2 regions of the Clostridium sp. CM036 genome follow, and region 2 is predicted to be linked to the other one. Evidence: a T-box and tRNA genes for the amino acid it is inferred to sense, from the RefSeq annotation. Region 2 holds a T-box; the other holds one or more tRNA genes.
The links. The T-box of region 2 lies ahead of thrS (threonine--tRNA ligase). A T-box ahead of a tRNA ligase gene usually reads a tRNA of that ligase, here a tRNA-Thr.

Region 1 (16,019 bases), 1.7 Mb from region 2:
TCTTGTGGAAAAAAATAGAAATATGAATGTTCATAAAATTCATATTAAAACAGTTGAACATGTAAAAGCACATGCGCAAAGTGAGTATATGAAATTCTTTATAGAAAATTTAAATGAAGAAGAGCTCAGTATATTTAAAAGAGCTAGAAACTCTAAAAGTGGCACAACACCTAAAAATGGAGATTTAAATGAATATAAATGGGCTACGGGGTTTGAAGCTTTAGTGGGATTTCTATATTTAAGTGAAAAGAATGAAAGACTAAACTATATTTTCGAGAAGATTATAAACCACGATTTGGGGGCTGAGTAATTGTGCTTAAGGTTAAATTAATTGAACATACGCCTAATCCAGAAAAAATTATAGCAGCGGCAGCTAAACTTTGTTATAGTCAAGTTGGGGTTGATGAAATACTAGAAGATTTGAATGAACAAAAAACACAAAAGTTGTTAGACATGTTAATGACTTATGGCCATCATTCGCCAATAGAACATGTGAGCTTTACTTTTGCAATTGAGGGCATATCTAGAAGTTTGACCCATCAATTAGTGAGACATAGGGTGGCATCATATTCTCAACAGAGTCAGAGATATGTAAAGCTTGAACAATTTGAATATATAATTCCTCCCAATATTGAAAAAGATGAAGAAGCAAAAATAATATTCATAGAATCTATGAAGCGCATTCAAGAGGAGTATAATCAGTTAGTAGAGATATTGTGTAGAAATGAATTGGCTAATCTTTTAAAAGAATATTTAAAGGATGAAAAATTAATAAATACTGAAGAAATTGAGAAAAAACAATATACAATTATTAAGGGCAAAGCTGAGAAAAAGGCTATCGAAGATGCGAGATATGTATTTCCAAATGCTTGTGAAACTAAAATGATAGTTACTATGAATGCTAGAGAATTAATTCATTTCTTTAATCAGAGATGTTGTACTAGAGCTCAATGGGAAATACGTCAAATGGCAAAAACAATGCTGATGCAAGCGAGGAGTGTAGCACCTGTACTTTTTAAATATGCAGGGCCAAGTTGTGTTAGTGGACCATGCCCTGAAGGCGGTATGAGTTGTGGAAAAATGATGGAAATAAGAAAAGAATATGAAGTTAAATAGATAAAGAGAGAGGTATTTGAAATGAGCGATAATAAAAAATATCAAGGAAATAGTGGATTTGGAAGTAGTAGGGAAGAGAAAACTGGAACAGGGTCTAAAAGGGTTAGGACGAGCGAAAAAGGTGCGAAAGAAAGTAGAGGGTTTTCAAGTAGTAAATATGATAAAGGTGGAGCGTCTTCCAGAAGATTTAGAGGTGACGAGCAGGGTACAAAAGAAAGTAGAGAAGATAAAGGCAGAGTAGGTAATAAAAGAAACAAACAAAGTGAAGAGAATGCACCAGAAAACAAAAAATTTGCTAGGGAAAGAACTGAAATAAGCCCTAAGAATAGCAATGTTAATAAAGAAGTTGAGACTAAAATCATTAGAGAGGATTTAGTTGAAGGAAGAAATGCAGTTATAGAAGCGCTAAAATCAGATAGAACCATAGAGTACATTCTTATTGCCAAAGGTGATATGGTAGGATCTATAAGCGTGGTACTAGCATTAGCCAAAGAAAAAGGAATTGTTACGAAAGAAGTAGATAGAAGAAAACTAGATGAAATATCACAAACTTCATCACATCAAGGAGTTATTGCTATAGTAACACCTTACAAATATTTTCAATTAAATGACATATTTGAATATGCGCGAGAAAGAGGAGAAAAGCCTTTTATAATTATACTAGATGAAATTGAAGATCCACATAACTTTGGGTCTATCATAAGAACTGCAGAGGTATGCGGAGCTCACGGAATAATTATACCTAAGAGAAAAAATGTGGGAGTTACACCAACAGTGTATAAAACATCAGCTGGTGCAATTGAACATATGAAAATAGTAAAAGTAACTAATATAAATGCAACTATTGAAGAAATAAAAGGACTCGGAGTATGGGTTTATGGTGCGGATATGGATGCCGAAAATTATGTTTTTAATACTGATTTAACTGGTGCGGTAGCCCTTGTTATTGGAAGTGAGGGTAGAGGCATTTCTAAACTTACAAAAGAAAAATGTGATGTTCTAGTAAAAATACCCATGGCAGGGAAAATAACATCTTTAAATGCATCGGTTGCAGGTGGTATAATAATGTATGAAATTATGAAGCAAAAGATTAAATGAGGTAAAAAGTGAAAACAGTTTTTGTTGATGGGTATAATGTTATAAATAGCTGGCCAAATCTTAAAAAGATTAAAGATTTTAGTTACGAATCTTCACGCCTGCAGCTTATTGACACTCTTCAAAATCACTCGGGATTTAAAGGGTATAAAATATTTATAGTTTTTGATGCACAAATGGTTAAAGGTAGCCTTCAAAAAAAAGAAAGACAAGGAAATTTAGTTGTGATTTTTACAAAAGAGGGCGAAACGGCAGATGATTATATTGAGAGAATGGTCAATAATATAGGACGAAAATCCGAAGTCTGCGTTGTCACGTCAGACTCGCTAGAGCAGCAAGTTACCTTTCAAAGAGGGGCCACTCGAATGTCTTCCATTGAATTTTATCACGAAGTAATTAGTACACAAAAAGAGATTCAAATAAATATCGAAAAAAAGCATTTAGGAAAAAGAAATTGGTTAGAAGAGAGAATAGATGAAAAAACATTAAAAAAACTTGAAAAAATACGCAGGAGCCATTGAATTTTCTTGACTATAGAAATTGCACTAAGGTATAATCATCTATATGACACATGTTTGGTGTGGAGGGGATATTTGTTGGAAAAAATCATTAGAGCTAGTATGGATACTTCATGCTTTGAAGAAAGATTGGATGAAGAAGTAGTCATTGAAGCACAAAATGGAAATGTTAGAGCACAAGAATATTTAATTAATAAATACAGGAATTTTATTAAAGCCAAGGCTAAGTCGTATTTTTTGATTGGGGCTGATAAAGAAGATATTTATCAAGAAGGAATGATAGGTCTCTATAAGGCCATTAGAGATTTTAAGGCAGATAGATTATCTTCTTTTAGGGCTTTCGCAGAAATTTGTGTTACAAGACAGATAATTACAGCAATAAAAACAGCTACTCGCCAAAAACACATTCCCCTTAATACATATATATCTTTAAATAAGCCAATATATGACGAGGAATCAGACAGAACATTATTGGATGTGTTATCAGGTGCTAAAATTACTGATCCCGAAGAGCTAGTTATAAGCCGTGAAGAAGTAATAAGCATTCAAAATGAAATTGGGGAAGTTCTTTCAGAACTAGAGATGGAAGTGTTGATGTCATACTTAGATGGTAAATCTTATCAAGAGATTGCTTGTGATTTAGATAGGCATGCAAAGTCTATTGATAATGCGCTACAAAGAGTAAAAAGAAAATTAGAAAAATGTCTAAGCAAAAGGTGAAAATACATTGACAAAAAAATAAACAGTAGTATAATCAATAATTGGTGTATAGCTTTAAGTTGTACGTCGGCGGGAGTAGCTCAGTGGTAGAGCACCAGCTTCCCAAGCTGGGTGTCGCGGGTTCGATACCCGTTTCCCGCTCCAAAATTTAATGCCCATATAGCTCAGTCGGCAGAGCGTCACCTTGGTAAGGTGGAGGTCACCGGTTCAATTCCGGTTATGGGCTCCATAACTATTAAATCCGTACAATACACTAGGATGAGTTTACTTGCACAAAAGTGTAATTATTTATATTGAGGAGGAATACAAAATGGCAAAGGCAAAGTTTGAAAGAAGCAAACCACACGTAAACATTGGAACAATAGGGCACGTAGATCACGGCAAGACAACATTAACAGCTGCAATAACAGCAGTACTCGCAACTAAAGGTTTAGCAGAAGTATCTAGGTTTGACCAAATTGACAAAGCACCTGAGGAAAGAGAAAGAGGAATTACAATAAATACATCACATGTTGAGTATGAAACAGATAATAGACATTATGCACATGTTGATTGCCCAGGACATGCAGATTATGTAAAGAACATGATCACAGGCGCAGCACAAATGGATGGAGCAATTCTAGTTGTTAGTGCAGCAGATGGCCCAATGCCTCAAACAAGAGAGCATATACTATTAGCAAGCAGAGTTGGAGTAGGATATATAGTAGTATTCTTAAACAAAGCAGATATGGTAGATGATCCAGAATTATTAGAACTTGTTGAAATGGAAGTAAGAGAATTATTAAGTGAGTATGACTTCCCTGGTGACGACATTCCAGTAGTAACAGGATCAGCATTAAAAGCATTAGAAAACCCAACTGATGAAGAAGCATCAAAATGCATAGCTGAATTAATGGAAGCAGTAGATAGCTACATTCCAACACCAACAAGAGCAACAGATAAAGCATTCTTAATGCCAGTAGAAGATGTATTCACAATCACAGGTAGAGGAACAGTTGCTACAGGAAGAGTTGAAGCTGGGATACTTAAGGTTGGAGAAGAAGTAGAAATCGTAGGACTTAGCGAAGATAAAAGAAAAGTTGTATGTACAGGAGTTGAAATGTTCAGAAAACTTTTAGATCAAGCAATGGCCGGAGACAACATCGGAGCATTACTAAGAGGAGTACAAAGAACAGATATTCAAAGAGGTCAAGTACTTTCTAAGCCAGGTTCAATACATCCACATGATAAATTTGTAGGTCAAGTATATGTACTTAAAAAAGAAGAAGGCGGAAGACATACTCCATTCTTCGACGGATATAGACCACAATTTTATTTCAGAACAACTGATGTAACTGGATCAATAAAATTACCAGACGGAATGGAAATGGTAATGCCAGGAGATCACATAGACATGAATGTTGAACTAATCACTCAAGTAGCAATGGATGAGGGATTAAGATTCGCAATCAGAGAAGGTGGAAGAACAGTAGGTTCAGGAGTTGTTACTTCAATAGTTAAATAATACAAACAAAAAAATGCATTATGAATTAGAAGAAAGAAAATTGTTTAATAAAAAAACACCTTGAACTAATTCATTGACATATGTATTAAATTGTGATAACTTATTTAAGTATAACAAAAATGCTAAAGATAGCTTAGCGCTTAATAAGTATGAGCTTTCTTAAATAGATGGAAAACCGGGAGGTGTAGATTGTGAGAGTAAAAGTAACTTTAGCTTGTACTGATTGCAAACAGAGAAATTACAATACAATGAAAAACAAAAAAAATAACCCAGACAGAATAGAAATGAAGAAATACTGTAAGTTCTGCCACAAACATACACTTCATAAAGAAACAAAATAATACAGCATTAAACACAAAACAGTAGGGATGTGAATAAAATGGCTGTTACTGGGAATGTTAAAGTAAAGGAAAAATCAAACCAAAAAGGTATAGTGAAGTTTTTCAATGAACTTAAGGCAGAGGCGAAAAGAATAACTTGGCCTTCAAAACAAGATGTTAAAAAGGCAACTTTTGCAGTGACAAGTTTTTGTTTTATTTTTGTGATTTTAATAGGTTTGTTGGATTATGGTTTTAAGAACCTCTATAAACTAATCTTTAAATAAGGTAAAGGAAGGAGGTAGGGGGACGGAATACTCCACCCCTTGAGCTATGGCAGATAAAGCTAAATGGTATGTTGTACATACATATTCTGGTTATGAAAATAAAGTTAAAGTCAACCTAGAAAAAGCGATCGAAAATAGAAATCTTGAAGAATATGTACATGATATTCAAGTACCTATGGAAGAAGTAGTTGAAGTAAAGGATGGAAAAAAGAAAATAACTTTAAAAAAGGTGTTTCCAGGTTATGTTATGGTTAAAATGCTTATGACAGATGAATCTTGGTATATAGTTAGAAATACCAGAGGTGTAACTGGGTTCGTAGGGCCGGGTTCTAAACCGGTAGCTCTTACTGAAGATGAAGTTAGAACTATGGGTATAGCAGAAAAAACTATAGTTGTTGACTACGAAATAGGTGAGAATATTCAGGTGACATTTGGACCATTAGAAGGATTTGTTGCTTTAATACAAGAAATTCATTTGGAAAAGCAAAAAATTAAAGCACTTATAAATATGTTTGGCAGGGAAACTCCTGTTGAACTAGAATTCAATCAAATACAAAAACTAGACTAGATACTTAATAAAACGAAAGTTTTAGTAAGTGGGAGGATTTTTAATCCGTTTACCACAATATAGGAGGTATAAATTCATGGCTAAGAAAATAACAGGGATGATAAAACTTCAACTTCCTGCAGGAAAAGCTACCCCAGCACCACCAGTTGGACCAGCACTTGGACAACACGGAGTTAATATCATGGGATTCTGTAAAGAATTCAACGCGAAAACTTCGGATCAAGCAGGTATGATAATACCAGTAGTAATAACAGTATATCAAGATAGATCTTTTAGTTTCATACTGAAAACTCCACCAGCAGCAATATTGTTAAAGAAAGCAGTTGGATTAGAAAGCGGTTCTGGTGTTCCAAACAAAACCAAAATTGCTACAGTTTCTAAAGCTAAAGTAAGAGAAATAGCAGAACTTAAGATGCCAGATTTAAATGCAGCATCAATTGAATCTGCAATGAGTATGATAGCTGGAACAGCAAGAAGTATGGGAATAGTTGTAGAAGAATAATTTTAAATTAATTACGTGGGAGGTAAAAACCGTTATTACCACGAAGGAGGATACTATTATGGGAAAAAATTACATAGAAAGCGCTAAGCTTATAGATAAAAATGCTCTATATACACCAACAGAAGCTATGGAACTTGTGGTGAAAACATCTAAAGCTAAGTTCGATGAAACTATAGAACTCGCTGTAAGCCTTGGTGTTGATCCAAGACATGCAGACCAACAAGTTAGAGGTGCAGTAGTACTTCCTCATGGAACAGGTAAAACAGTTAAAGTTTTAGTTTTTGCTAAAGGCGAGAAAGCTAAAGAAGCGGAACTTGCAGGAGCAGACTTCGTTGGAACTGATGAATTAGTTGAAAAAATACAAAAAGAAAATTGGTTTGAATTTGATATAGTTGTTGCTACTCCAGATATGATGGGTGTTGTTGGTAAATTAGGTAGAGTACTTGGACCTAAGGGATTAATGCCAAATCCAAAGTCAGGAACAGTTACATTTGATGTTGCTAGAGCAATAAATGAAATAAAAGCTGGTAAAGTTGAGTATAGAGTTGATAAAACTTCTATAATTCATGTACCGCTTGGTAAAAAATCTTTTGGTGCTGACAAATTAGTTGCAAACTTTCATGCTTTAATGGAAGCAGTAGTTAAAGCTAAACCATCAGCAGCTAAAGGACAATACTTAAAATCAGTATCAGTTTCAAGCACTATGGGACCTGGAATAAAAGTCAATCAAGCTAAAGTATTAGACTAGTATTGACAAATAGGGTTAAACATGATACAATTTCCAGAGTGAAATAAATGATATTCCGTAGATAGTAGGTGCGAAAGCGTAAAAGACAACATGCCTACCGAGGATTCCTATAAGTATACTTGTATACATATATTAGGTCTCTTCGTGTCTACGGAGAGATTTTAATTTTTTATAAAGCAGTTAAAAACTGTTAGGAGGTGGATATATAGTGTTAAGCAATAATAGACAAGTAAAAGAAGCAAAAGTAGCAGAAATAAAAGAAAAATTAGCAAAAGCTCAAGGTGTAGTATTTAGTCAATATCAAGGTCTAAATGTAGAAGAAGATACGCAACTAAGAAAAAACCTTAGAGAAGTTGGGGTAGAATATAAAGTTTATAAAAACACTTTAGTTATTCTAGCGGCTAGGGAATTAGGAATTGAAGGTATAGAAACTCACCTACAAGGATCTATTTCAATGGCATTTGGATATGAAGATGCAACTGTTGCAGCTAGAGTTTTAAATGAATTTGCAAAAACTCATAAAAAATTAGAGCTTAAAGCAGGCATAATTCAAGGTAAAATATTCGATGGTGCCGAGGTTAATGCTCTTGCATCAATACCACCAAGAAATGTTCTTATTGCAAAATTACTTGGAAGCTTCAAAGCTCCATTATCAAATCTTGCATACCTATTGAATTCAGTTAAAGAGCAAAAGGAATCAGCTCAATAATATTTCAAATATTAAGCTGAACTACATAGCGATTTTTAATTGATTCAAATCATGCCTTTTTTAAAAGGTAAGTACAAAACAATATTTATATGAAAAAAATTCGGAGGTGCATTTATAATGACAAGAGAAGAAATTATTCAAGCTATAAAAGATATGAGTGTTTTAGAATTAAATGAATTAGTAAAAGAGTGTGAAACAGAATTTGGAGTGAGTGCTTCTGCACCAGTTGCAGTTGCAGGAGTTGCTACAGCAGCTGTTGAAGAAAAAACTGAATTTGACGTAATTTTAACTAGTGCAGGCGCTAGCAAAATTAAAGTTATTAAAGTTGTTAGAGAAATAACTGGATTAGGATTAAAAGAAGCTAAAGATATAGTTGATGGAGCACCTAAGGCAATTAAAGAAGCTATAAGCAAAGAAGATGCAGAAGCATTAAAAGCTAAAATAGAAGAAGTTGGCGGCGCAGCAGAAATAAAATAATTTTATCATAAACAGGGTACTTTTAGATAAGAGTGCCCTTTTTTAAAATGTTATGTTGACATAGAATTATACTTATGATAATATAGCGTAATGCATTAAAACTAGTAGTTTAACGTTAAAAAAGAAATTACTGGTTAATGTGAATTGAATTAACAAAAATGGTTATAATAACATAATAAATATGTGAATCCAAAAGCATAAGGTCCTAGGGGAAAGTGTGTTTTTGGTTATTTTAGTTTATACAAGGGGTGAAAGCTGATGGTACATCCTGTCCAATTAGGTAAAAGAACAAGAATGAGTTTTTCAAAAATAGGTGAAGTAACTGATATGCCAAATTTAATTGAGATACAGTTAGACTCTTATAATTGGTTTTTAAAAGAAGGACTTCAAGAGGTTTTTGACGATATAAATCCTATTCAAGACTATACTGGGAATCTTGTTCTAGAGTTTGTAGGATACAAACTTGATACAGATAACATTAAGTATACTGAAGAACAATGTAAGGAAAGAGATACAACTTACGCAGCACCGTTAAAAGTTAAGGTTAGATTGCGTAATAATGAAACAGGTGAAATTAAGGAACAAGAAGTCTTTATGGGAGACTTCCCACTGATGACACCACAAGGAACATTTGTTATAAATGGAGCAGAAAGAGTTATAGTAAGTCAATTGGTTAGATCACCAGGGGTTTATTACAATTATTCTGTTGATAAAACTGGAAAAAAACTTTACTCTGCAACGGTAATCCCAAACAGAGGAGCATGGCTCGAGTATGAAACAGATTCTAATGAAATTGTATATATTAGAATTGACAAGACAAGAAAACTGCCTATAAGTATTTTGGCCAGAGCTATGATGGATAATGGTAGCGATTTAGACTTACATCAATTATTAGGTGAAGAAGAAAGACTAAAAGCTACAATAGAAAAAGATAATACTAAAACAAGAGAAGAAGCTTTGATAGAAATATATAAGAGATTAAGGCCAGGCGAACCACCTACAGTGGATAGTGCGGTATCTCTTATTGATTCACTATTCTTTGATGCTAAGAGATATGATTTATCAAGAGTTGGTAGATATAAATTTAATAAGAAGTTATCAATTAATCACAGAATTGCAAACAAAATTGCTGCTGAAAATATTGTTAACCCTACAACTGGCGAAGTTATAGTTGAAAAAGGTCAAAAGATAGATAGAGAAGTTGCTCTAGAAATTCAAAACTTAGGAATTAATGTAGTAGATCTTCAAGTAGAGGATAAGGTGTTAAGAGTTATAGGAAATCACTTTGTTAACATTAATAAAGTAGTTAACTTTGATATTTCTGATCTTAATATTAGGGAAATGGTCCATTATCCAACATTAAAAGAGATATTGGATAATTTTAGTGATGAAGAATCAATTAAAGAACAAATAAAAGCTAATAAAACTAGATTAATACCTAAACATATAATTAAAGATGATATGTATGCTACAGTGAGCTACGAGTTAGGACTAACTTACGATATCGGTTATATTGATGATATTGATCATTTAGGAAACAGAAGAATTAGATCTGTAGGTGAACTTTTACAAAATCAATTTAGAATTGGTTTATCTAGAATGGAAAGAGTTGTCAAAGAAAGAATGACAATCCAAGACCAAGAAGGAATAACGCCTCAGGCGCTTATAAACATAAGGCCTGTAGCCGCAGCTATAAAGGAATTCTTTGGAAGTTCACAACTTTCTCAGTTTATGGACCAAACAAATCCATTATCAGAACTTACAAATAAAAGAAGATTATCTGCACTAGGACCAGGCGGTCTCTCTAGGGAGAGAGCTGGGTTTGAGGTTAGAGATGTTCATTACTCGCATTATGGCAGAATGTGCCCTATAGAAACTCCAGAAGGACCCAATATAGGACTTATTAATTCACTTGCGAGTTACGCTAAAGTTAATGAATATGGGTTTATTGAAACACCATATAGGATTGTAGATAAGAAAACATCAGTAGTTACAAACGAAATTGTGTATATGACTGCGGATGAAGAAGATGCATATCTAGTAGCACAGGCAAGTGAACCAATTAGCGAAGATGGTACTTTTGTAGATGAAAAAGTAACTGTAAGAGCTAAAGAAGAAGTAATGGTTGTTCCAAAAGAAGAAGTAGATCTTATGGATATATCGCCAAGACAGATAGTTTCTGTTGCTACAGCAATGATTCCATTCCTTGAAAATGATGATGCTAGTCGTGCGCTAATGGGTTCCAACATGCAACGTCAAGCAGTACCACTACTTAAATCACAATCGCCAATTGTAGCTACTGGAATAGAATATAGAGCTGCAGTAGATTCTGGTGTACTTCCGAAAGCTAAAAACGCCGGCACAGTTGAGTATGTAAGTGCTAACGAAATTAAGGTAAGAAGAGATTCAGATAGTGGATTAGATGTTTATAAAATTCTAAAGTTTAAAAGATCTAATCAGGGTACGTGTATAAATCAAAAACCTATAGTTAATAAAGGCGAAAAAGTTGAAGTAAATACTGTTTTAGCAGATGGACCTTCAACTGACCTTGGAGAAATAGCATTAGGTAAGAACATCCGTATTGGGTTTGTAACTTGGGAAGGTTATAACTATGAGGATGCGATGTTAATATCTGAAGAACTTGTTCGTGATGATATATTTACATCGGTGCACATTGAAGAATATGAATCAGATGCAAGAGATACAAAGCTTGGACCAGAAGAAATAACTAGGGATATTCCTAATGTTGGCGAAGATGCACTTAAAGATATAGATGAGGGCGGAATAATAAGAATAGGTGCTGAGATAAGATCTGGAGATATTCTAGTTGGAAAAGTAACTCCAAAGGGAGAAACAGAACTTACCGCAGAGGAAAGATTATTAAGGGCAATATTTGGAGAAAAGGCAAGAGAAGTAAGAGATACATCACTTAGAGTGCCACATGGCGAAGCTGGAATAATAGTTGACGTTAAAGTGTTCACTAGAGAAAATGGTGATGAACTTCCACCAGGTGTAAATGAACTAGTTAGATGTTATATAGCTCAAAAGAGAAAGATATCTGTAGGCGATAAGATGGCAGGAAGACATGGTAATAAAGGGGTTATATCTAGAGTATTACCAGTAGAAGATATGCCGTTTTTACCTGATGGAAGGCCACTTCAAATATGCTTAAATCCACTAGGTGTTCCTTCTCGTATGAATATAGGCCAGGTATTAGAGGTCCACTTAGGATGGGCAGCTAGTGAATTAGGTTGGCATATTGCAACGCCAGTATTTGATGGTGCGCTTGAAGAAGAAATTGAAGCGTGCTTGGAAAAAGCAGGATATAATACAGATGGAAAAACTGATTTATATGATGGAAGAACAGGAGAAGCATTTGACAACAGAGTTACTGTTGGATATATGTATATCTTAAAGTTACATCATTTAGTAGATGACAAAATACATGCTAGATCTACAGGTCCATATTCTCTCGTAACTCAGCAACCATTAGGTGGTAAAGCACAGTTTGGTGGCCAAAGGTTTGGAGAAATGGAAGTTTGGGCATTAGAAGCTTATGGTTCAGCTCATACATTACAAGAGATTTTAACAGTTAAATCCGATGACGTTGTAGGAAGAGTTAAAACATATGAAGCAATAGTAAAAGGCGAGAATATTCCAGAACCTGGTGTGCCTGAATCCTTTAAAGTTCTTATAAAGGAATTACAAGCGTTGTGTTTAAATGTTAAAGTTCTTACTGATGAATTAGAAGAAATTAAACTGAAGGAATCAGTTGATGATGAAATGGAAGAATTAAATTTAAATGTTAACATAGAAGGATCAGAAGATATAATTCCTGAAGCACCAACGGAAGAGTACATTGAGCTTATCGATGAAGATGAAGAACTGGACATTGATATAAATTATGATGAAATACCGGCAGAAGAATTTGGTGAAGACTTAGAATTAAATGATTTTAATGATGAACATTAATATGAAGGGAGGATGAACCCTTGTTTGAATTTAATAATTTTGATGCTATTCAAATAGGATTAGCATCACCGGAACAGATCAGAGAATGGTCAAAAGGTGAAGTAAAAAAACCAGAGACTATAAACTATAGAACTTTAAAACCTGAAAGAGATGGGTTGTTTTGTGAAAGAATATTTGGACCAATTAAAGATTGGGAATGTCACTGTGGAAAATACAAGAGAGTAAGATATAAGGGAATAGTTTGTGATAGATGTGGTGTTGAAGTTACAAAATCTAAAGTAAGACGTGAAAGAATGGGGCATATCGAACTTGCTGCCCCAGTATCTCACATTTGGTATTTTAAAGGAATACCATCTCGTATGGGACTTATTTTAGATATGTCACCTAGATCTCTAGAAAAGATTCTTTATTTTGCTTCTTATGTAGTATTAGATCCAAAAGAAACATCACTACTTAAAAAACAAATCCTTAGTGAAAAAGAGTATAGAGAAGCTATTGATAAATTTGGAAATGATAGTTTTGTAGCTGGTATGGGTGCAGAATCTGTGAAAGTACTTTTACAAGATATAAACTTAGAAGAATTATCTAAGGAATTAAAAGAAGACCTAAAAACGAGTACAGGACAAAAAAGAATCAGAAGTATAAGAAGACTAGATGTGTCAGAATCATTTAGAAAATCTAAAAACAAACCTGAATGGATCATAATCGATGTAATACCAGTTATACCTCCTGATTTAAGACCGATGGTACAATTAGACGGAGGAAGATTTGCTACATCTGATTTAAATGATTTGTATAGAAGGGTAATAAACCGTAACAATAGGCTAAAAAAACTTCTAGATTTAGGTGCTCCAGATATAATTGTTAGAAATGAAAAAAGAATGCTCCAAGAAGCTGTAGATGCATTAATTGATAATGGAAGAAGAGGAAGGCCAGTTACGGGACCAGGGAACAGACCTTTAAAATCTCTATCTGACATGTTAAAAGGAAAGCAAGGAAGATTCAGGCAAAATTTACTTGGAAAACGTGTTGATTACTCAGGCCGTTCAGTTATAGTTGTTGGACCAGAGTTACAAATGTATCAATGTGGTCTTCCAAAAGAGATGGCTTTAGAATTATTTAAGCCTTTTGTTATGAAAAAGCTAGTTGGAAGTGGAGTAGCGCATAATATTAAGAGTGCTAAGAGAATGGTAGAGAGAGTTATGCCTCAAGTATGGGATGTACTTGAAGAAGTAATAGCTGATCACCCAGTACTATTAAATCGTGCACCTACACTTCATAGACTAGGAATTCAAGCTTTCCAACCTATACTTGTAGAAGGTAGGGCTATTAAACTACATCCGCTTGTATGTACGGCTTATAATGCTGACTTTGATGGAGATCAAATGGCGGTACATGTACCTCTATCTGTTGAAGCTCAAGCTGAAGCAAGGTTCTTAATGCTTGCTGCACATAACATTATGAAACCATCAGATGGTAAACCGGTTTGTGTACCTACTCAAGATATGGTTTTAGGAGCTTACTATTTAACTATTGATAAAGATGGTGCTAAAGGTGAGGGAAGATCATTCTCATCGCCAGATGAAGTAATAATGGCTTATCAAGTAAAGGATATTGATATTCATGCTAAAATTAAAGTTAAGTTATTTGGCACCGTTGATGGTGTAAGTATAACTTCAATTATAGAAACTACACCTGGGAAACTAATTTTCAATGAAACTATACCTCAAGATTTAGGGTTTATTGATAGAAGCATTCCTGGAAATGAATTGAAATTTGAGATAGACTTCTTGGTAAGTAAAAAGAATCTTGGTAGTATTATTGATAAATGCTACTTAAAATATGGGCCTTCAGAAACTTCTAAGATGCTAGACAAAATAAAGGCTAAGGGATATCATTACTCAACAATTGGAGCAATTACGGTTGCTACATCTGACATGGTGGTTCCAGAGGCTAAAAAAGCATTGTTAAAAGATGCGGATGAAACTGTTGAAAAAATTGAGAAGATGTATCGAAGAGGATTTATATCCGAGGAAGAAAGATACCAAAGAGTAATAGAAAAATGGACTAAAACTACAGAAGATGTGGCAAATGCACTAATGGATAGTTTGGATAAATTCAATCCGATATTCATGATGGCAGATTCAGGTGCCAGAGGGTCTAAGAGTCAGATCAAACAATTAGCAGGTATGAGAGGCCTTATGGCTAATCCATCTGGTAAGATAATTGAGTTACCTATTAGAGCATCCTTTAGAGATGGACTAAGTGTATTAGAGTACTTTATTTCAACACATGGAGCTAGAAAAGGTAACGCAGATACAGCACTTAAAACAGCTGACTCAGGTTATTTAACAAGAAGGCTTGTTGATGTATGCCAGGATGTTATCGTAAGACACGAAGATTGTGGAACGGATGAAGGTTTTGAAGTTTCAGAAATTCGTGATGGAAGTGAAGTAATTGAACAGTTAGTTGAAAGATTGACTGGAAGATATTCCGCTGAAGATATTATTCATCCAAAAACAGGCAAAGTAATAGTTCCTAAGAATGAGTATATGGATATTAAGTTAGCAGAAGAAGTTCAAAAGTCTGGTGTAAAAAAAGTTATGATTAGATCGGTATTTACATGTAAGGCTAAAATTGGAGTTTGTTCTAAATGTTATGGAATGAATATGGCAACGTCTCAAAAGATTAACATTGGCGAAGCCGTAGGCATAATTGCAGCTCAATCTATAGGAGAACCGGGTACACAACTTACAATGAGAACATTCCATACAGGTGGAGTAGCAGGATCAGATATAACCCAAGGTCTTCCAAGAGTTGAGGAATTATTTGAAGCTAGAAAACCAAAGGGACTCGCAATAGTAAGTGATGTATGCGGTAGCGTTAAAATGGAAGATACTAAGAAAAAGAGAGTTGTCATTGTAATTGGTGATGCAGGGGAAGAACTAAGTTATGATATACCTTTTGGATCAAGATTAAAAGTTGCAAATGGTGATAGAATTGAGGCCGGAGATGAGATAATTGAAGGTTCAGTTAATCCGCACGATATTTTAAGAATAAAAGGCGTTAACGGAGTTAAAAATTATTTATCGTCAGAGGTACAGAAAGTTTATAGACTTCAAGGTGTTGATATAAATGATAAACATTTAGAGGTTGTTGTGAGACAGATGACAAGAAAAGTAAAGGTTGAGGAATCTGGAGATACTGAACTACTTCCAGGGAACTTAGTAGATATATTTGCTTTTGAAGATGCTAATGCAAAAATTGAAGCTGAAGGTGGCGTACCTGCTCAGGGGAAAATTTCTCTATTAGGTATAACTAAAGCGGCACTTGCAACGGAATCATTCTTGTCAGCAGCATCATTCCAGGAGACAACAAGAGTACTTACTGATGCGGCTATTAAGGGTAAAATTGATCCATTGCTTGGATTAAAAGAAAATGTAATAATTGGTAAACTGATACCTGCGGGTACTGGAATGACAAGAT
Region 2 (16,019 bases):
ATTGGTAGAGATGGCAATGTAGTCGGAAGATATGAACCAACAATTGAGCCGTCAGCTATGTCAACAGATATTGAAAAATTATTAGCGGAGAATGATATATCTGAAATTGACAAATCAGAAGTTGACGTAGACAATAAAAAAATTTATACTGGCAAAGATGATGAAGAAGTTTTAAATTGTGAAGGAAAACCTTGCAACTTTGTATATAATGATAAAAATGATTAGTTAGTTAATGACATTTCAGAATGGAATTTAAAAGGATTAGTAATGAGAATTTTACATAAAATTCCTCATTGCTAATCCTTTGATTTACTTAGATAAATCCTTTTTACTTCCATAATAAGAAACATTTATTTTTGTTCCTATATCTACAAGGGTACCGGCCTCGGCATTTTGCATGAATATTTTTTTATTGTTATTTTTGGAATGATTGCCCTTACGGGCTTTGTCATCCATATTTATAGGTGTTTTCTCCCCAAGCTCTAATTGAATGTTATCTAGAATTTCTTTAGCATCATCAAGGGTTTTGCCATTTAATTGTGGGACAGTAACCTGTTCAATTTTTTTTCCTTGGCTTATAACTAAATCTACTTTGCCATCTTTTTCATAGGATGTATTTACCTCAGGTGATTGACTAATAACTAAACCCTGAGCAATACTATCACTATATTCATTTGAAATATTGCCAAGCATAAAGCCATTATTAACTACAGTCTGATTTGCAATATCTTGGGTCCTTCCAATAAGTGAGGGCACAAATTTATTTTCAACAACGGATAGTTGTTCATCTGCCTGTTGTTTTTTATCAACATGCTGTATCTCATCTGACTGTAATTTTTCATCTGCTTTTGGAACTGTAGTTTCGACAATGGGAGCTGGTGTATTAATAGAAGTCCCGTTGGATATAAATTTACCTAAAATGGAAGCAATCACAACTAAAATAATTGAGGCAATAATAATTACTGCCTTTTTATTATTAACGGTCTTCTCATTCCCCGTTATTACTTCGTTATCTTTTTTATTTGCTGCTTTTTCAGCGATGGATGCTCCACTCATAACCGTTGTGAAATTGTCTTTTATATCAGAAAATATTGTTGCACCCATAATATTTGTAGCATCATCTAGGTCATTATTTACCTTAACTTCATAATTAGAATCTTCTTTAATTGCATTTATTATATCTGCCATGTCCTTAGCCGTTTGGTATCTTTTAAAAGGCTCTTTTTGCATTGCCTTCAAAATTACCTGGTTTATATTTTCAGGAATATCTGTAATGATTTCTTTGGGCGCAGTAACGGGTTCATGAATATGCATTATAGCTATGGAAATAGAGCTTTCTGAATTATAAGGTACTTGTCCAGTAATCATTTCATACATTACAATACCTAAGGAATATATGTCTGTTCTACAATCTATAAAATTTCCTTTTGCTTGTTCTGGAGAAAAATAGTGTACGGTACCCATAACTTTACTAGAATTGGTTATGGTTCTTGAATCAGCAACTTTAGCTATTCCAAAATCCATAACCTTAACTATATTATCTTCTGTTATCATGATATTATCCGGTTTTATATCTCTATGAATTACATTGTTAATATGTGCACATTGAAGTGCTTTGGCTATTTGGAGTGAGATATCTAAAGCCTTTTGCGAAGTAAGTCTAACATTTTCATTTATTAATTGCTTTAATGTTATTCCATTAATATATTCCATAACTATAAAATTAATATGGTTTTCTGCACCAACATCATGAATATTCACGATATTTGGATGTGACAATCTTGCGATTGAAGTAGCTTCCCTTTTAAATCTTAAAACAAACTCTTCATCATTACTTAACTCTGCTTTTAATATCTTTACAGCGACAAATCTATTTAACAAGTGGCACTTTGCTTTATAGACAGTTCCCATACCGCCTTCGCCAATTTTCTCTAATAACTCATATCTATTTAAAAGTAATTTTCCTATCATATTTAGCCTCCCATGAAAAACGGCAATGTATTTATTATAACATAGTAGCACTTATGAGACGTTTATCTTTAATTAAACTACTAAGTTTTTAATTGCTTGTTTTGGAAAACCAATGTCCGCATCTGATTTTCAATATAATTTTATCAATAAAAAATGAAAACAGAAGGCTATTTTACTTTTTAAAAGTAAAATAGCCTTCTGTTTTTTATTTTTAAGAGGAAATTTCAATTTCTCCGTTTATTGTATAATCTTTACCGTTAACGCATAAAGTTATTTGTTGCTTATTTTCGCTGGTAATAATAACTTTATGTGTTTTGATATTTATTTTAAGTAATGATTCTCTAAACAAAACATTAAAAGAGAATGAACTCCAATTTTTTGGTATAAAAGGATTTAAAAGAAGCTTTCCATCTTTTACTCTCATCCCAGCAAAGCCTTCAACTACGGACATCCAAGTTCCAGCCATACTAGTAATATGACATCCATCTTTTGTATCGTTATTGTAATTGTCTAAATCTAGTCTTGCAGTTCTAAGATACATTTCATAAGCTTTTTCATGTTTTCCTAATTTTGCGGCAAGGATAGTATGCACACAAGGAGATAAAGATGACTCATGTACTGTTCTTGACTCATAAAATTCAAAATTTCTTCTTATGGTATCTAAATCATATCTATCTTGTAGAAAATATATTCCTTGCAATACATCTGCTTGTTTTATAAAGCAAGATCTAAGAATTCTATCCCAAGACCATTTTTGATTTAATGGTAAATTTTTGCGATCCAAGTCTTTTACAAGAATCTGCTGCTTATCCATATATCCATCTTGTTGCATGAATATCCCTAGCTCTTCATCTACTGGATAATACATATTTTTAATGATATCTTGCCATTTACTAACTTCTGCTTCTTTTAAACCTAATTTATTTACTAACTCTGAATATCTCCCAGGTTCATTATTTTTTAAATGATTAATTACACAAGTAGTATATTCTAGTGTCCAAGCAGCAATTCTATTAGTATACCAGTTATTATTTGAATTATTTTCATATTCATTAGGGCCAGTAACTCCAAGTATTACATATTTTCCTTTGTTTGAAGCAAAACTAACTCTTTCTTCCCAGAATCTTGAGATCTCTACTAATACTTCTAATCCATATTGACCTAAATAACATTTATCTCCAGTATAATTAACATAATTATATATACCATATGCTATAGCACCATTTCTATGAATTTCTTCAAAAGTTATTTCCCATTCATTGTGACACTCTTCTCCATTCATAGTAACCATTGGATATAGAGCACCTTTTGTAAAACCTAATTTTCTTGCATTTTCTTTAGCTTTTTCTAATTGCTTATACCTATAAAGCAAAAGATTTCTAGATATACTTGGATCAGCAGTACTTAAATAAAATGGTATGCAATATGCTTCTGTATCCCAATAAGTACTTCCACCATATTTTTCTCCTGTAAAACCCTTTGGGCCTATGTTTAATCTATCATCTTCTCCAGAATATGTCTGATTCAATTGAAAAATATTAAATCTAATAGCTTGCTGCGCCGAAACATCTCCTTCAATAACAATATCGCTTTGTTTCCATTTTTCACCCCAAGCTATTGCTTGATCTTTAAGTAATAATTCAAAACCGCTTCCATAAGCTTTATCTAAAAATTTTCTATTAACAGCCAATAATTCTTCTACAGCGTAATCTCTTGAAGTTACATTGCAAACATACTTATACACTACGATTTCTTCATTTTGTTTTACATTTAAACTAACTATATTACCTACAAATTTTTCTGATTCTATAAATTCTGCATTAAAATCTACCTTTTTATCTGCTCGAAAAATATCTAGTTTCATTGAAGAACACACATAAAAATCAAGTTTTTTTGTTTTTACTATTAAAGATGATTGTTCTTTATTGCACTGCTTTGAGATTTCATCCCAAAATTTTTCATCATAATTAGAATCCGCATTTTTTATATCACCATCTAAGTAAGCGGATATACACAATGTACCTTCAAAATTAACTGGTGTAATTGAATATCTAATTGCTCCTATTTCTTTTGCAGCAATACTTACAAATCTCTTTGCATCTACATTTACTTCTTTTCCGCTAGTAAGCTTTGCGGTAAAGCATCTATGTAGATATCCTTCTTTCATATTTAAAATTCTCACAAAATTTTTCACTTCACATTTTGCAAGGTCTAGTGTTTCTCCATCAACACTAACATCTATTCCAATCCAATTGGTAGAATTTAATACCTTTGCAAAATATTCTGGGTATCCATTTTTCCACCAGCCAACTCTTGTTTTATCCGGATAGTAAACTCCTGCCATATAACTTCCCTGAAGAGACTTTCCGCTGTACGTTTCTTCGAAGTTAGCTCTTTGTCCCATATACCCATTTCCTATACTAAAAATTCCTTCAGATACTTCATGATTATCTTGGTTAAAACCTTCCTCTATAATATTCCATTCATCTAATTTTAAATATTGTTTCATATTGAGTCTCCTTTACAATAAATTTAATAGTTTAATAATTTAATTTTTCAAATGTCATTTCTTTCAAAGAAGAAACAACGATATTAGCTTTATTTAAAACAAGTGGATCGCCGATTCCAACACTATACATTCCAGCATTTATTGCGGATTCAATACCCGCCTTGGCATCTTCGAAAACTACACATTCAGAAGGGGATACACCAAGTTCCTTTGCACCCAATAAGAAAACTTCTGGATCGGGCTTTGCATTGCTTGTTTTAGTTCCATCGATTATTGCATCAAAGTGATTAACTAATTTTATATTATTTAATATGGTCATGGCATTTTTACTTGCAGAACCTAGTGCAATTTTAATCCCATTATTCTTTAATTCTTCTAAAAATTCCACTGTACCAGGTAAAATTTCATCAGGGGTCATCTTTAAAATATACTCACGATACCAATTATTCTTTTTCTCTGCAAGAGTCATTTTTTCTGCTTCAGTTAAAGTTAAACCTCCTATATTTAAAAGTATTTTAAGAGATTCCATTCTACTTATACCTTTTAGGCTTTCATTTTGCTCCTTTGTAAAATCAAACCCTAATTCCTTAGCTAGTCTTCTCCATGCTAAATAATGATATTTAGCAGTATCTACAATCACCCCATCTAAATCAAACAAACAAGCCTTAATCTTTGTCATTGCTTTTTACCTCCAGTTTTTATTATTAATAAACTTTTAATACTTATATCTAAAAAAGCTATATTATTTATACTAATTCTAATTGCCAAACCATTTGGATACTTTTACTTTCACCTGGCATTATGCTGCTCATACCTCCAAGAATTTCAAGCTCAGTGTAGGCTAGCTTATCATCCACATAAACTTCAACATTACTTCCATGTGGATATACAACTTGTCCTTCATACTGAAATTTCTGCGTAAGTAAGAGGGTTTTGTGTTTATATGCACTGCAATAATATCTTAGTATCGCATCATCTGTTACTACACCTACTTTAAACTTCTCTTCATTGTTACAATTCAATCTTAAAATTTTTCTATCTTCTTTTCTCAAAGAATAAGCATTGTTTGAAGGTATATCAAAATCTTGATAAAATGTTATTCCTCCTATAAATACGTCAGAGTTTAGTTTTATATCTATATATCCAGGAGATAATGCTTGGGTATTACCCCAAACTGCCCATTGTACTGGTTCTTCATTTAAGTTAACTATGGTTTCCTTTATAGTTATATGATTACATTTATCTTCAAATAATATTTCCCTTATAAATTTAAGACCAACAATGTTTGATATAGGACTACTTAATGTAACTACTAATGAATTTTCTAACTTAGCTATGTCGTATTCAAAAACATTTAAATCAATATCAAATATTGGAGGCCATGCCCATTTTGTTTGTGGAGCAGGCCAACCTTTATATCCTCCAAAATTAAGCCAGTTTTCTGGAATATATTCAGCTTTTATATCACCTTTAATTCCTATAAGATTCGCATTTCTATATAACACATTTAAATTTTCTGTTGAAAACTCTAAAATCCTACCACCCTGCTCTGGGACTATAATTACTTTTATTATTCCGTTTTCAAGTATTATCTCTTGTGTGTTTTTACACTTTACTATTGAATAATTTAGCATACTCAAAACCCTTCCGTTTTAGGGGAATAACCCCAAACTTGTATCTATTTCTACTCCATAATGGTCTGACACCACGAAGTCGTTTTTGCCATTAAATATTACTTTAGAATATTTAACATCTACACATTTATTTGTTAAAATTAGATCCAGCCTTAAATCATTTTTATTTAAATCCCATCCATCTATTTTACCTTTTACAGTTATACCACAATCTTTTTCCTTAGAGAGGGTATAAGTATCCTTTATTCCTTTTTTCATTAAATAATCATAGCCTTCATTTGATGCAAAAGCGTTATTATTAAAATCTCCCATAAAGAATGTTAATCTGTCATTTTTCATATTATTAAGTAACTTATCTACTTGCTGACTGAACGGTTCTTCTTCATCTTGCCACCAGCCTAAATGACAAGAGTAGAAATCTATAATTTCGTTATTTATTCTAATTGAAGCTTTTACGACCTTTCTAGTTTTCCAAAAATCCAAGTCCTTGCTGTTGCTTATGAAAAATGAGTAAGAATCTTCTTCTATTATTTTATGTTTAGTTATAATACTTACCCCTTCTTCATATATTCCATAACCTATATGAGAAAAATCCCACAGCATTGAGTATTCTTTGCATCCTAAGTTCTCTAATTCTTTTAATAAAACTAAAGCAAAATTATCTTGTTTTATGTTATTAAAGGCTATATTTTCCTTTATAGATTGATTTACTTCTTGCAGGGCAATTACATCAAAATTTTTTTCTTTTATAGTATTTGCAATAATGCTCATCTTTTCTTTTGGGCTTTCTTCCATCCAAGAATGACAATTTAAAGTTAATAATTTCATTTTAGACTCCTAATATATCTATAATATCCGATTTTAAAACATCTGCCTTTGGTCCATATATAGCCTGTATCCCTTTACCTTTAATTATTAAGGCTAAAGCCTTATTTTTTTTCCATTCATTTTCTTCGGCAACTAATAAATTATCTTTTACTGTTACACGAAGACGGGTCATACATGCGTCCACATCTACAATATTTTCGTTCCCTCCAAGTAATTCAATAATGGTTGCGGCTTGACTTCCTTTTTTACTAGCCTCAACTTTTTGATTTACAGTAGAATCAATTGAATTTTCCTCCATATCAATTTCATTTCCGTTACGGCCTGGAGTTGCTATATTAAATTTCTTGATCATAAATTTAGATACAACATAATTTATGCAGAAAAATACGACGGTCACCAGTACATATCTTATAAGATCACCTATAATCCCTGCTTTTACAATCATCGGTATACGTGCTACAAGCTCTATAACACCAAAACTGTGAACTCGCAGATTAAATATGTCCGCACACATAAATGCAAAGCCTTGCATAACTGCATAAGTACCATATAATATTGGTGAAACAAACATAAACATGAATTCTAATGGTTCAGTAACACCTGTTAAGAAAACTGCAATGGCTGCTGAAAAAAATACTGATTTATATTTTGATCGTTTTTCATTTGGTACACTTTTATACATAGCAAGTGCAACACCCATTAAGGAGCCAGCTCCGCCAATCATTTGGCCAACTTTAAAACGTGCTGGATGAATTGTTGCAAGTAAGTTATTATATGCACTCATATCTCCAGCGGCTTTTAAGTTACCTAAGTCAGTAGCCCATGCAAGCCAAAGCGGATCTTGTCCAAGTATAAGACTGCCTGCATTAGCTCCAGTTAATACTTTATATGCTCCACCAAGATCTGTATAATTTATTGGTATTGTAATCATATGATGAAGTCCAAAAGGTAGTAATAGACGCTCAAGCGTACCATATATAAAGGGTGAAATAAATGGTGCAGTATTTTGTGATGTTGCAATCCATTTGCCAAATCCATTTATAACTGATTGAGCAAATGGCCAAACTATTACAAATAAAAGTGCAACAACGCTGGAGCCTGCGATAACAACGAATGGTACAAATCGTTTACCATTAAAGAATGCAAGTGCATTTGGTAATTTATTATAGTTATAATACTTATTAAATAAAACTGCTCCAAGAAAACCTGATATAATACCAACAAATACTCCCATATTCAATGCTGGGGATCCAAGAACAGAAATAAAGTAATCTTTAACCAAAAGGTGCTGACCTGTTAAGGAAGTTACTGTTGCATGAGCATCCGTGAGCATCTCATTGGTAATATTAAATACATTACCAGTAATTTTATTTATTAAAATATATGCAATGAGTGCTGCAAATGCTCCACCAGCACGCTCTTTAGCCCAAGAACCACCGATAGCTACAGCAAATAATAGCCCTAAATTAACTATTAGCCCCCATCCTATACCTCCCACAACTTGCGATAACGTTTGCACAAATGAAGAATTAGGTGCTGCTATTCCTATAACTGATCCTAATGAAATCATTAGTCCACCTGCTGGCATAACTGCGACCACCACTAATAATGCCTTACCAAATTTTTGCCAAAAATCGAATGAAATTATTTTTGATTTGTTCTTAACCATAGTCCAATTACCTCCAATATTGATTTAATGAATATGTATTTATAAAAATTTCAATACGCAATTGTATTTTTATATTAAACATGTGCAAACGTTTGCGTTCTTTATTAAAGTATATTTCATAGTGAAAATATTGTCAATGAAATATTAAAATAAATTTCTAAATAAAATTGTACCCATGTTTGAACTGTACACCATGTTTCATCCAATAAATATTTTTCAATCAAGTCATTTGCAAGAATGTTGTTGAAATTTTAGGATATAATATATAAATAATCACTTATATGTGGAATAGACATATTATAATAATTAGAACACATATTGACAATTGGAATAGGTTGGAATACAATAGTTTTAAATTAAAAACTGTGAAGAGGAAAAGTAAATAGTATACTGTTCAAAGAGAGAGAAACTCACCGGCTGAAAAGTTTCTTGAATAAGCAATATTGAAAACCACCTCTGAGTTGATTACTGAACTTAAGTAGGTAATTCCGCAAACCGGCGTTAGTGGTATTGAGTGACAGAGGTGAGTTTAAACTAAGCCTTCTGTAATTTGGGTGGAATCGCGATAAAACTCGTCCCTTATTTTGGGACGGGTTTATTATTTTTTGAAGGAGGAATATTTATGTTAAAGGTTGTAATAAAAGATGGAAGTGTAATAAATTCTAATGAAGAAGAAGGAAAAAGGGCGCTTAGACACACCACATCCCATATACTCGCTCAGGCAGTAAAGAGATTGTATCCAAATGCTAAATTGGCTATAGGTCCTGCAATAGATAATGGGTTTTATTATGACTTTGATGTGGAAGAACCCTTTACTATGGATATACTCCAAAAAATTGAAGAAGAAATGAGAAAAATAGTTAAGGAAGACTTAAGACTCGAGAGATCAGTTATTTCTCGAGAAGAAGCTTTAAAACTTATGAAGGATAAGGGCGAGATTTATAAAATAGAACTCATTAATGATTTGCCAGAGTATGAAGAACTAGTTTTCTTTAAGCAAGGAGATTTTATAGAACTCTGTGCAGGGCCTCATGTACTATCAACTTCAAAGGTAAAAGCTTTCAAATTATTATCAGTTGCAGGCGCTTACTGGAGGGGTAGTGAAAAAAATAAAATGCTTCAAAGAATATATGGAACGGCATTTGCAAGGAAAAGTGAACTTGATGAATATTTGAATATGCTTGAAGAAGCGAAGAAAAGGGATCATAGAAAACTTGGGAAAGAGCTAAAATTATTTGCTTTAATGGATGAGGGACCAGGATTTCCATTCTTTCTCCCTAATGGTGTAGTTTTAAAAAACAAATTAATTGAGTACTGGAGAGAAATTCATAAGAAGGCAGGTTATGTTGAGATAGAAACTCCTATGGTGTTAAACAAAGAACTTTGGGAAACATCTGGGCATTGGTCTCACTATAAAGAGAACATGTATACAGTCAATATAGATGAAGAAGAATTCGCTATAAAACCAATGAACTGCCCGGGAGGAATGCTTGTATATAAATCAGAAACTCACTCTTACAGGGATCTACCAATAAGAGCGGGAGAACTAGGTAAAGTGCACAGACATGAACTATCTGGAGCTTTGCACGGACTTATGAGAGTTAGAGCATTTACACAGGATGATGCTCACATATTCATGTTACCAGAGCAGATAAAAGAAGAAATAAAGGGCGTAGTTAAACTTATAAATGAGGTTTATGGAAGGTTAGGGTTTAAATATAGAGTAGAACTTTCAACAAGACCAGAAAATTCTATGGGAAGTGATGAAGAGTGGCAATTAGCAGAAAGCTCACTTCAGGGCGCTCTCACGGAAATGAACATGGATTTTAAGATAAATGAAGGAGACGGGGCATTCTACGGACCTAAAATTGACTTTCACTTGCAAGATAGCATAGGACGGGAATGGCAATGTGGAACTATACAACTAGATTTACAGCTACCACAAAGATTTGACCTTCAATATATTGGCAGTGATGGAGAAAAGCACAGACCAATTGTTATACACAGAGTAATTTTTGGTAGTATAGAAAGATTTATTGGCATTTTGATAGAACATTTTGCAGGCAAGTTCCCAACATGGATATCACCTGTACAAGTTAAAGTACTGCCTATATCGGAGCAGTATAATGATTATGCAAAAGATGTAGTAAATAAACTGGAAGAAAATAATATCAGAGTTAGTTTAGATGGTAGAGCAGAAAAAATAGGATATAAAATTAGAGATGCTCGAAACGAGAGGTTGCCATATATTATTGTTATTGGTGAAAAAGAAGAAAACTCAGCGAGTATATCCCTTAGAAGTAGAAAGAATGGTGATGAGGGCAATTGCTTACTTGAGGACTTTATTTCAAGAATCATACAGGAAATCGATAGTAAAAGGCTAGATGATTAATTGTAAAAAACATGAAATTTAATTGTGCCATTTCGCTTATGTTATGAATAAGTTATTCTACTGTAAATGTTAAAAATCCTGCTAATAAAATAAATTAGCAGGATTTTTTCTAACATTTATTAATTTTCAGTTTTTAAATTTCTCATATATATTCTAAAAACAAGCTCTTCTAAAAAGTTGAACACACTTGTGGTTATCAAGTATATCCCCACTGCAATTGGAGCTGCTTTAGCAACAAATAAACCAGCTACTGCCATTATTATGATATTACTCTTGCTCATTGTAGCCTGGCCTTTAATTTCTAAAAAAGTTACATATGAAAGCAGGCTTGGGGTTAAGGATACAAGCATATATATCAGTGGAACGATAAAATAACTGTCTGAGATCTTAATACTAGACACCCAAGGTATAAGATATGTACCTACGCTCACAGGGATTTTATTAAATACACTCCACATAGTCATTAATATAGGCAGTTGGAGTAGTGTTACTAAGCACCCCATCATACTTTTTGCACTTTGGACAGATTGTTTTTTAACTTCTGCTTCAAGTTTTTCTTTGTTATCTTTATATTTTTCCTTAAGTTCTTTCATTTTTATAGCAAACCTTTGCTGCTGTTGCATGGATTTTTTTTGTTTGAAAGACATTGGTGAAAGTACTAATCTTACACTTATCGTAAGTAAAACTATTGCTAGGCCCCAATCCCCAGTGAAATTAAAAATTGAATTTAATAAACTACTTAAAAAATTAAAAATGATGTTCATATTTATCCTCCTTCGAATAATTTTGGCTAAAACATCATTTCAATTTTAAAACGATCTGTATATATCCACATACCATATTTCTCATAAATAATATAATCTTCTGGAAGTATTTTTTTTATAAATCCAAGCCACTGAATTAAAATATTTCTTGCAACATTTTCTTCAGTTTTATACTTAAGATTTTTATAGGAGTATACAGTATAAGAGACTATGCTAGCAAAACATATAACTAAAAACATTAACTGAATTAAATTTATTAAGTCATAATTCAACTTACACACCTCCTCACTTGCTATTTTTAAACATTATAACATATATTATGGACAATATTACATTTGTAAAAAACAATAGGATCTTTTTATAAAAATTTCTATTTCCTGTAAGTCAATTTTGTCTTTGCCCCCATCCTCTTCGCAAAGGAATATGTGATATTTCCAAAAAAACATTTGTAAAAAGGGAGGCCGCTGAAAAAAGCACTCTTTATTTAGTAGAGTTTTCAAGCTTGAATAGAAAAAGCATGAGATATTCATATTTTGGATATCTCATGCTTTTTATTTTATAATTAAGTTTTAAAAGCCCTATTTCATGCTTTTCAACTTAATTATTCTCTTTAGATTCACAGTGAAGATTGATAATGCACCTTGAATTTGCATACTAATTAAGCCTGACGATATTGCTACATCATAGCTATGTTGGTGCTTAAGTTCACTGTTTTTAGCCTCTATCATATAACGTTCCCTAGCTCGTTTTTTAAAATATTCACTTTTTTCGAACTCTATTTGATCTTTGTGAGTATTTGACTTTATTGAAACTGAATAAGTTTTAGATTTAGCGCCTTCTTTATAACACCCATCTTTATGAACACAATTTTTACACTTTTCTACATTAAAATAGTAGGTTAGCACTTGATTTTTACCAACATTCTTCTTTCCCTGTTTTGCTTTTTTAATAGCCATATGACCTGCCGGACATACAAATAAACCAGCATCTTTATTAAACTCAAATTCATCTTCTTTTTTTCGCATTCCTTGTGAAATTACAGGATTTAGTCTTGAAATTAATGCAATTTTATTTTCTTTTGTATATTCTAGGTTTTTCTTTTCAGAATAAGCTGTATCTCCAATTACTTCATTTACATCTATACCAGCCTCACGGCTTTTTTCTATTAAGGTTATGAGCTCCTTTCCATCACTTTTTTCGCCAGTTGTAATAACAGCTGCTGTAATTAAACGTTCTTCACTCATAGCAAGGTGTGATTTATATCCAAAAAAAGAACTATCCTCAGTTTTATGCCCCACTTTTGCATCCTCATCTTTTGATATTTTTAGATTTTCTAAGTCATCATTAATAGCTTCCATTAAGTAGTTTAATTTAGTTTTCACAGCTGGATTTGCTGCAGTTTCTGGCTTCTCGTTTATGGTATCAATTAATAATTTGCAGTACTCAAGAATATCTTCAAGTACTCCAGTTGTAACTTTATTAGGTAACTCTTCTTTAATACCAGGATGTACTCCGTACAATGTTTTTCTTAAGTTTTTTGCACGTTTCAATAATTCCTCGCTTGCTGACTTTTGGTTATAACGTGACTTGGTATGCGTAGCATCAACTATTATTGCTTTACTTTTTAAAACTCCCTCTTTTATAGCAAGTTCTACAGTCTTGTTTATTAATAAATCCAATAAATTCATGTCTTTAAGGCGAAGCTTTCTAAATTTAGTTAGTGTACTTGAGTTTATTAAATTTGTTTCTTCTGGGGCTAAATTTAGAAAATATTTAAAGGACATGTCATAAAGAGTTCTTTCAACAACATCTTCATCAGACAATTCATATATTACTTTCAAAAGTAAATATTTAAATAGCATTATGGGGTTAATAGCACCTCTACCCATAGATGAACTATAGTTAATCATCAATTCGTCATAAACAAATGAAAAGTCAACAAGGTCATTAATTTGCTTTAAAATGTTATCTTTCGGAATAATTAACGAATATAAGCTATGGTATGTATTTATTTTTATTTCCAATTGTCCTTTTAGCATAATAGTTTAGCCCCTTTTATTTTATTCTACTATACTAATTCGACATATCTTTTAAAATTCCTTTTTGTTTTTTAGTCTTTTATATAAAAAAATCGCCATCTTTAATTAGATGACGATTTTTCATATAGTTTTTCAGTGGCCTCTAAAAAGGAAGGGGTATTTTTGTCGCATATGCAACATCAACTAGTCCAGTTTCTTTCCAATACTTATTGTCATAAAATTCATCCTCAGTTCCAGCATGGCTCATCCCACGAAAAATATTATAAACCAATAAATTCACAAATGTTGGAGAATATAACTTCTCACTATCAACGTCCTTGTAGAATTTCTCAGCAACTCTTTCGCATCTTTTAGTCACTTTTTGCGGAGGTTCATACTCTCCGTAACTATTCGATATAACTGGAAGTTCATATCCACGATTAAATCCCCAACACATAAATGTTTCTCTTAAGTATTTGGTACAGCTTTTAGCGCCATTTCCACCTGCAGTGGATACCGCGAGCATTTTCTTTCTGAAAAAGCTTGGTCTGTGAGTTTTAAAAGCCAAATGATCTATAAAATTCTTCATCAATGCGCTCACATGATTGCTATAGCAAGGACTCGCAATAATTGTCGCATCATTTTCTTCAATTTTATCAATAAGTTTTTGCACTTCCAAGTGATGAGGGCAACTTTTATTTCCTCTAATAAAGCATGAACTACATCCGGCACAAAAGGGGAGTCCTATTTCTTTTAAATGTACCTCGTCAAAATCTATATTTCTATCTGAAAGTTCTTGCATATGTTTTTTTACTATTTCCACAAGTGCCCAGGTATTTCCTTTATGTGCACTCCCATTGATAATTAGTATTTTCAATTAAATCATCTCCTTCGGAGCTGAAAGATTAACGACTTCAGAAGGGGATTTATACTCCCACTTATATAAGTGGGAGACTTCCCTTCTGAAATGTCGTTAACATCACCACCTATCTAAAGGCTTATTTATAATAGTATATCTTGTGATTTTTTCCCACACAACCAAAAGTATGCTTCCAATTAGGTAGCATACAATATCTTTTATATCAAATGAAGTTCCGATAATTGTTGAAATCATTTTATTGTTTTCTAAATGTAGCAAATCTACAATATGATAATATTGACCCAATTCTACGGCTGAAGCAAAAAAGAATAGGTAAATAGGTAAAAACTTTATTGGTTTTTGTATAAACCCTCTTATGAAGGTGTACATTAAAATAACTACCAGAATATCTCCAATGTATGGTCGAATAATGGTGTCATTTATAAAAAGTGCAATAATTGTTTCAGTTATCAATAAAATAATAAAACTCAATATATACTTAATGTTTATTTTCATAAAGACCCTCTACTTTCACTCATTTACTTTAAAATAAACAGAAATACTTAAAGTGGTTTTACTCTAAGTCATTCCAATATTACGTTCATTCCTTGTTGCAAACGGCTTATATTTTCCATGATATTATATATTTATACAATACAATTGAATAACTAGTACCTTTATTATATCGTAAAGCAAACAAATTACCATCATTTTGAATTTATTTTAATTTTAACGACATTTCAGAAGTCAAGTCTCCCACTACTATAAGTGGGAGTTATATACATTAACAAAGAGAAAACTTCAGTGAGAGTATAAATATCCTTCTGAAGTCGTTAATATTGTAGCACCGCAGGTGATGATTTAATGTTATACTTGATGATATAAAAAAAATGGAAATAAAAATACATTTTTTAATCGTAATAACGGTAGGGGGGAAAACTATGAAAAAAAAATCTAATAACTTAATTATCAAACTAATTGTCGGTGTAGCACTAGGGTTAGGTATTGGTTTAGTATGTCCTAAAAGCTTAATGGTTGTAATTGTTACCATTAAATATATACTAGGACAAATAATCTTCTTTGCTGTACCACTTATCATCATTGGATTTATAGCACCATCTATCACTAAGCTAAAACAGAATGCTACAAAAATGTTAGGTATTGCTGTTTTTATAGCTTATGTATCCTCAATTGGTGCTGCAACTATGTCAGCAATCGCTGGATATGCAATTATACCAAGTCTTTCAATAACACCTGCTACTGAGGGATTAAAAGAGCTACCTGCATTAATCTTCAAACTTGATATACCTCAAATTATGCCAGTTATGAGTGCATTAGTATTCTCTATGGTTATTGGATTAGCTGCAACATGGAC

Region 1: it encodes a tRNA-Thr, which carries the amino acid that the T-box ahead of thrS (threonine--tRNA ligase) is inferred to sense. The anticodon was not compared.

Annotation. Positions count from the first base shown of each region.
Region 1 covers NZ_CM143652.1:3,021,828-3,037,846, forward strand. The annotation lists gene ACWJKE_RS14265 (Mini-ribonuclease 3) at 1-310, shown strand, start outside; gene thyX (FAD-dependent thymidylate synthase) at 310-1,116, shown strand; gene rlmB (23S rRNA (guanosine(2251)-2'-O)-methyltransferase RlmB) at 1,429-2,214, shown strand; gene ACWJKE_RS14280 (NYN domain-containing protein) at 2,223-2,732, shown strand; gene sigH (RNA polymerase sporulation sigma factor SigH) at 2,832-3,449, shown strand; tRNA gene ACWJKE_RS14290 (tRNA-Gly) at 3,519-3,593, shown strand; tRNA gene ACWJKE_RS14295 (tRNA-Thr) at 3,603-3,678, shown strand; gene tuf (elongation factor Tu) at 3,760-4,953, shown strand; gene rpmG (50S ribosomal protein L33) at 5,145-5,294, shown strand; gene secE (preprotein translocase subunit SecE) at 5,333-5,557, shown strand; gene nusG (transcription termination/antitermination protein NusG) at 5,604-6,125, shown strand; gene rplK (50S ribosomal protein L11) at 6,202-6,627, shown strand; gene rplA (50S ribosomal protein L1) at 6,686-7,375, shown strand; ribosomal protein L10 leader region at 7,413-7,549, shown strand; gene rplJ (50S ribosomal protein L10) at 7,584-8,084, shown strand; gene rplL (50S ribosomal protein L7/L12) at 8,202-8,561, shown strand; gene rpoB (DNA-directed RNA polymerase subunit beta) at 8,820-12,533, shown strand; gene rpoC (DNA-directed RNA polymerase subunit beta') at 12,554-16,019, shown strand, end outside.
Region 2 covers NZ_CM143652.1:1,332,502-1,348,520, reverse strand. The annotation lists partial or broken gene ACWJKE_RS06325 (glutathione peroxidase) at 1-84, shown strand, start outside; gene pknB (Stk1 family PASTA domain-containing Ser/Thr kinase) at 310-1,971, opposite strand; gene ACWJKE_RS06315 (glycoside hydrolase family 65 protein) at 2,183-4,480, opposite strand; gene pgmB (beta-phosphoglucomutase) at 4,512-5,159, opposite strand; gene ACWJKE_RS06305 (DUF4380 domain-containing protein) at 5,227-6,114, opposite strand; gene ACWJKE_RS06300 (endonuclease/exonuclease/phosphatase family protein) at 6,133-6,942, opposite strand; gene ACWJKE_RS06295 (PTS transporter subunit IIBC) at 6,944-8,611, opposite strand; T-box leader at 8,968-9,194, shown strand; gene thrS (threonine--tRNA ligase) at 9,234-11,003, shown strand; gene ACWJKE_RS06285 (YidC/Oxa1 family membrane protein insertase) at 11,123-11,767, opposite strand; gene ACWJKE_RS06280 (hypothetical protein) at 11,794-12,039, opposite strand; gene ACWJKE_RS06275 (IS1182 family transposase) at 12,346-13,806, opposite strand; gene ACWJKE_RS06270 (NAD(P)H-dependent oxidoreductase) at 13,949-14,662, opposite strand; gene ACWJKE_RS06265 (ribosomal maturation YjgA family protein) at 14,765-15,160, opposite strand; gene ACWJKE_RS06260 (dicarboxylate/amino acid:cation symporter) at 15,586-16,019, shown strand, end outside.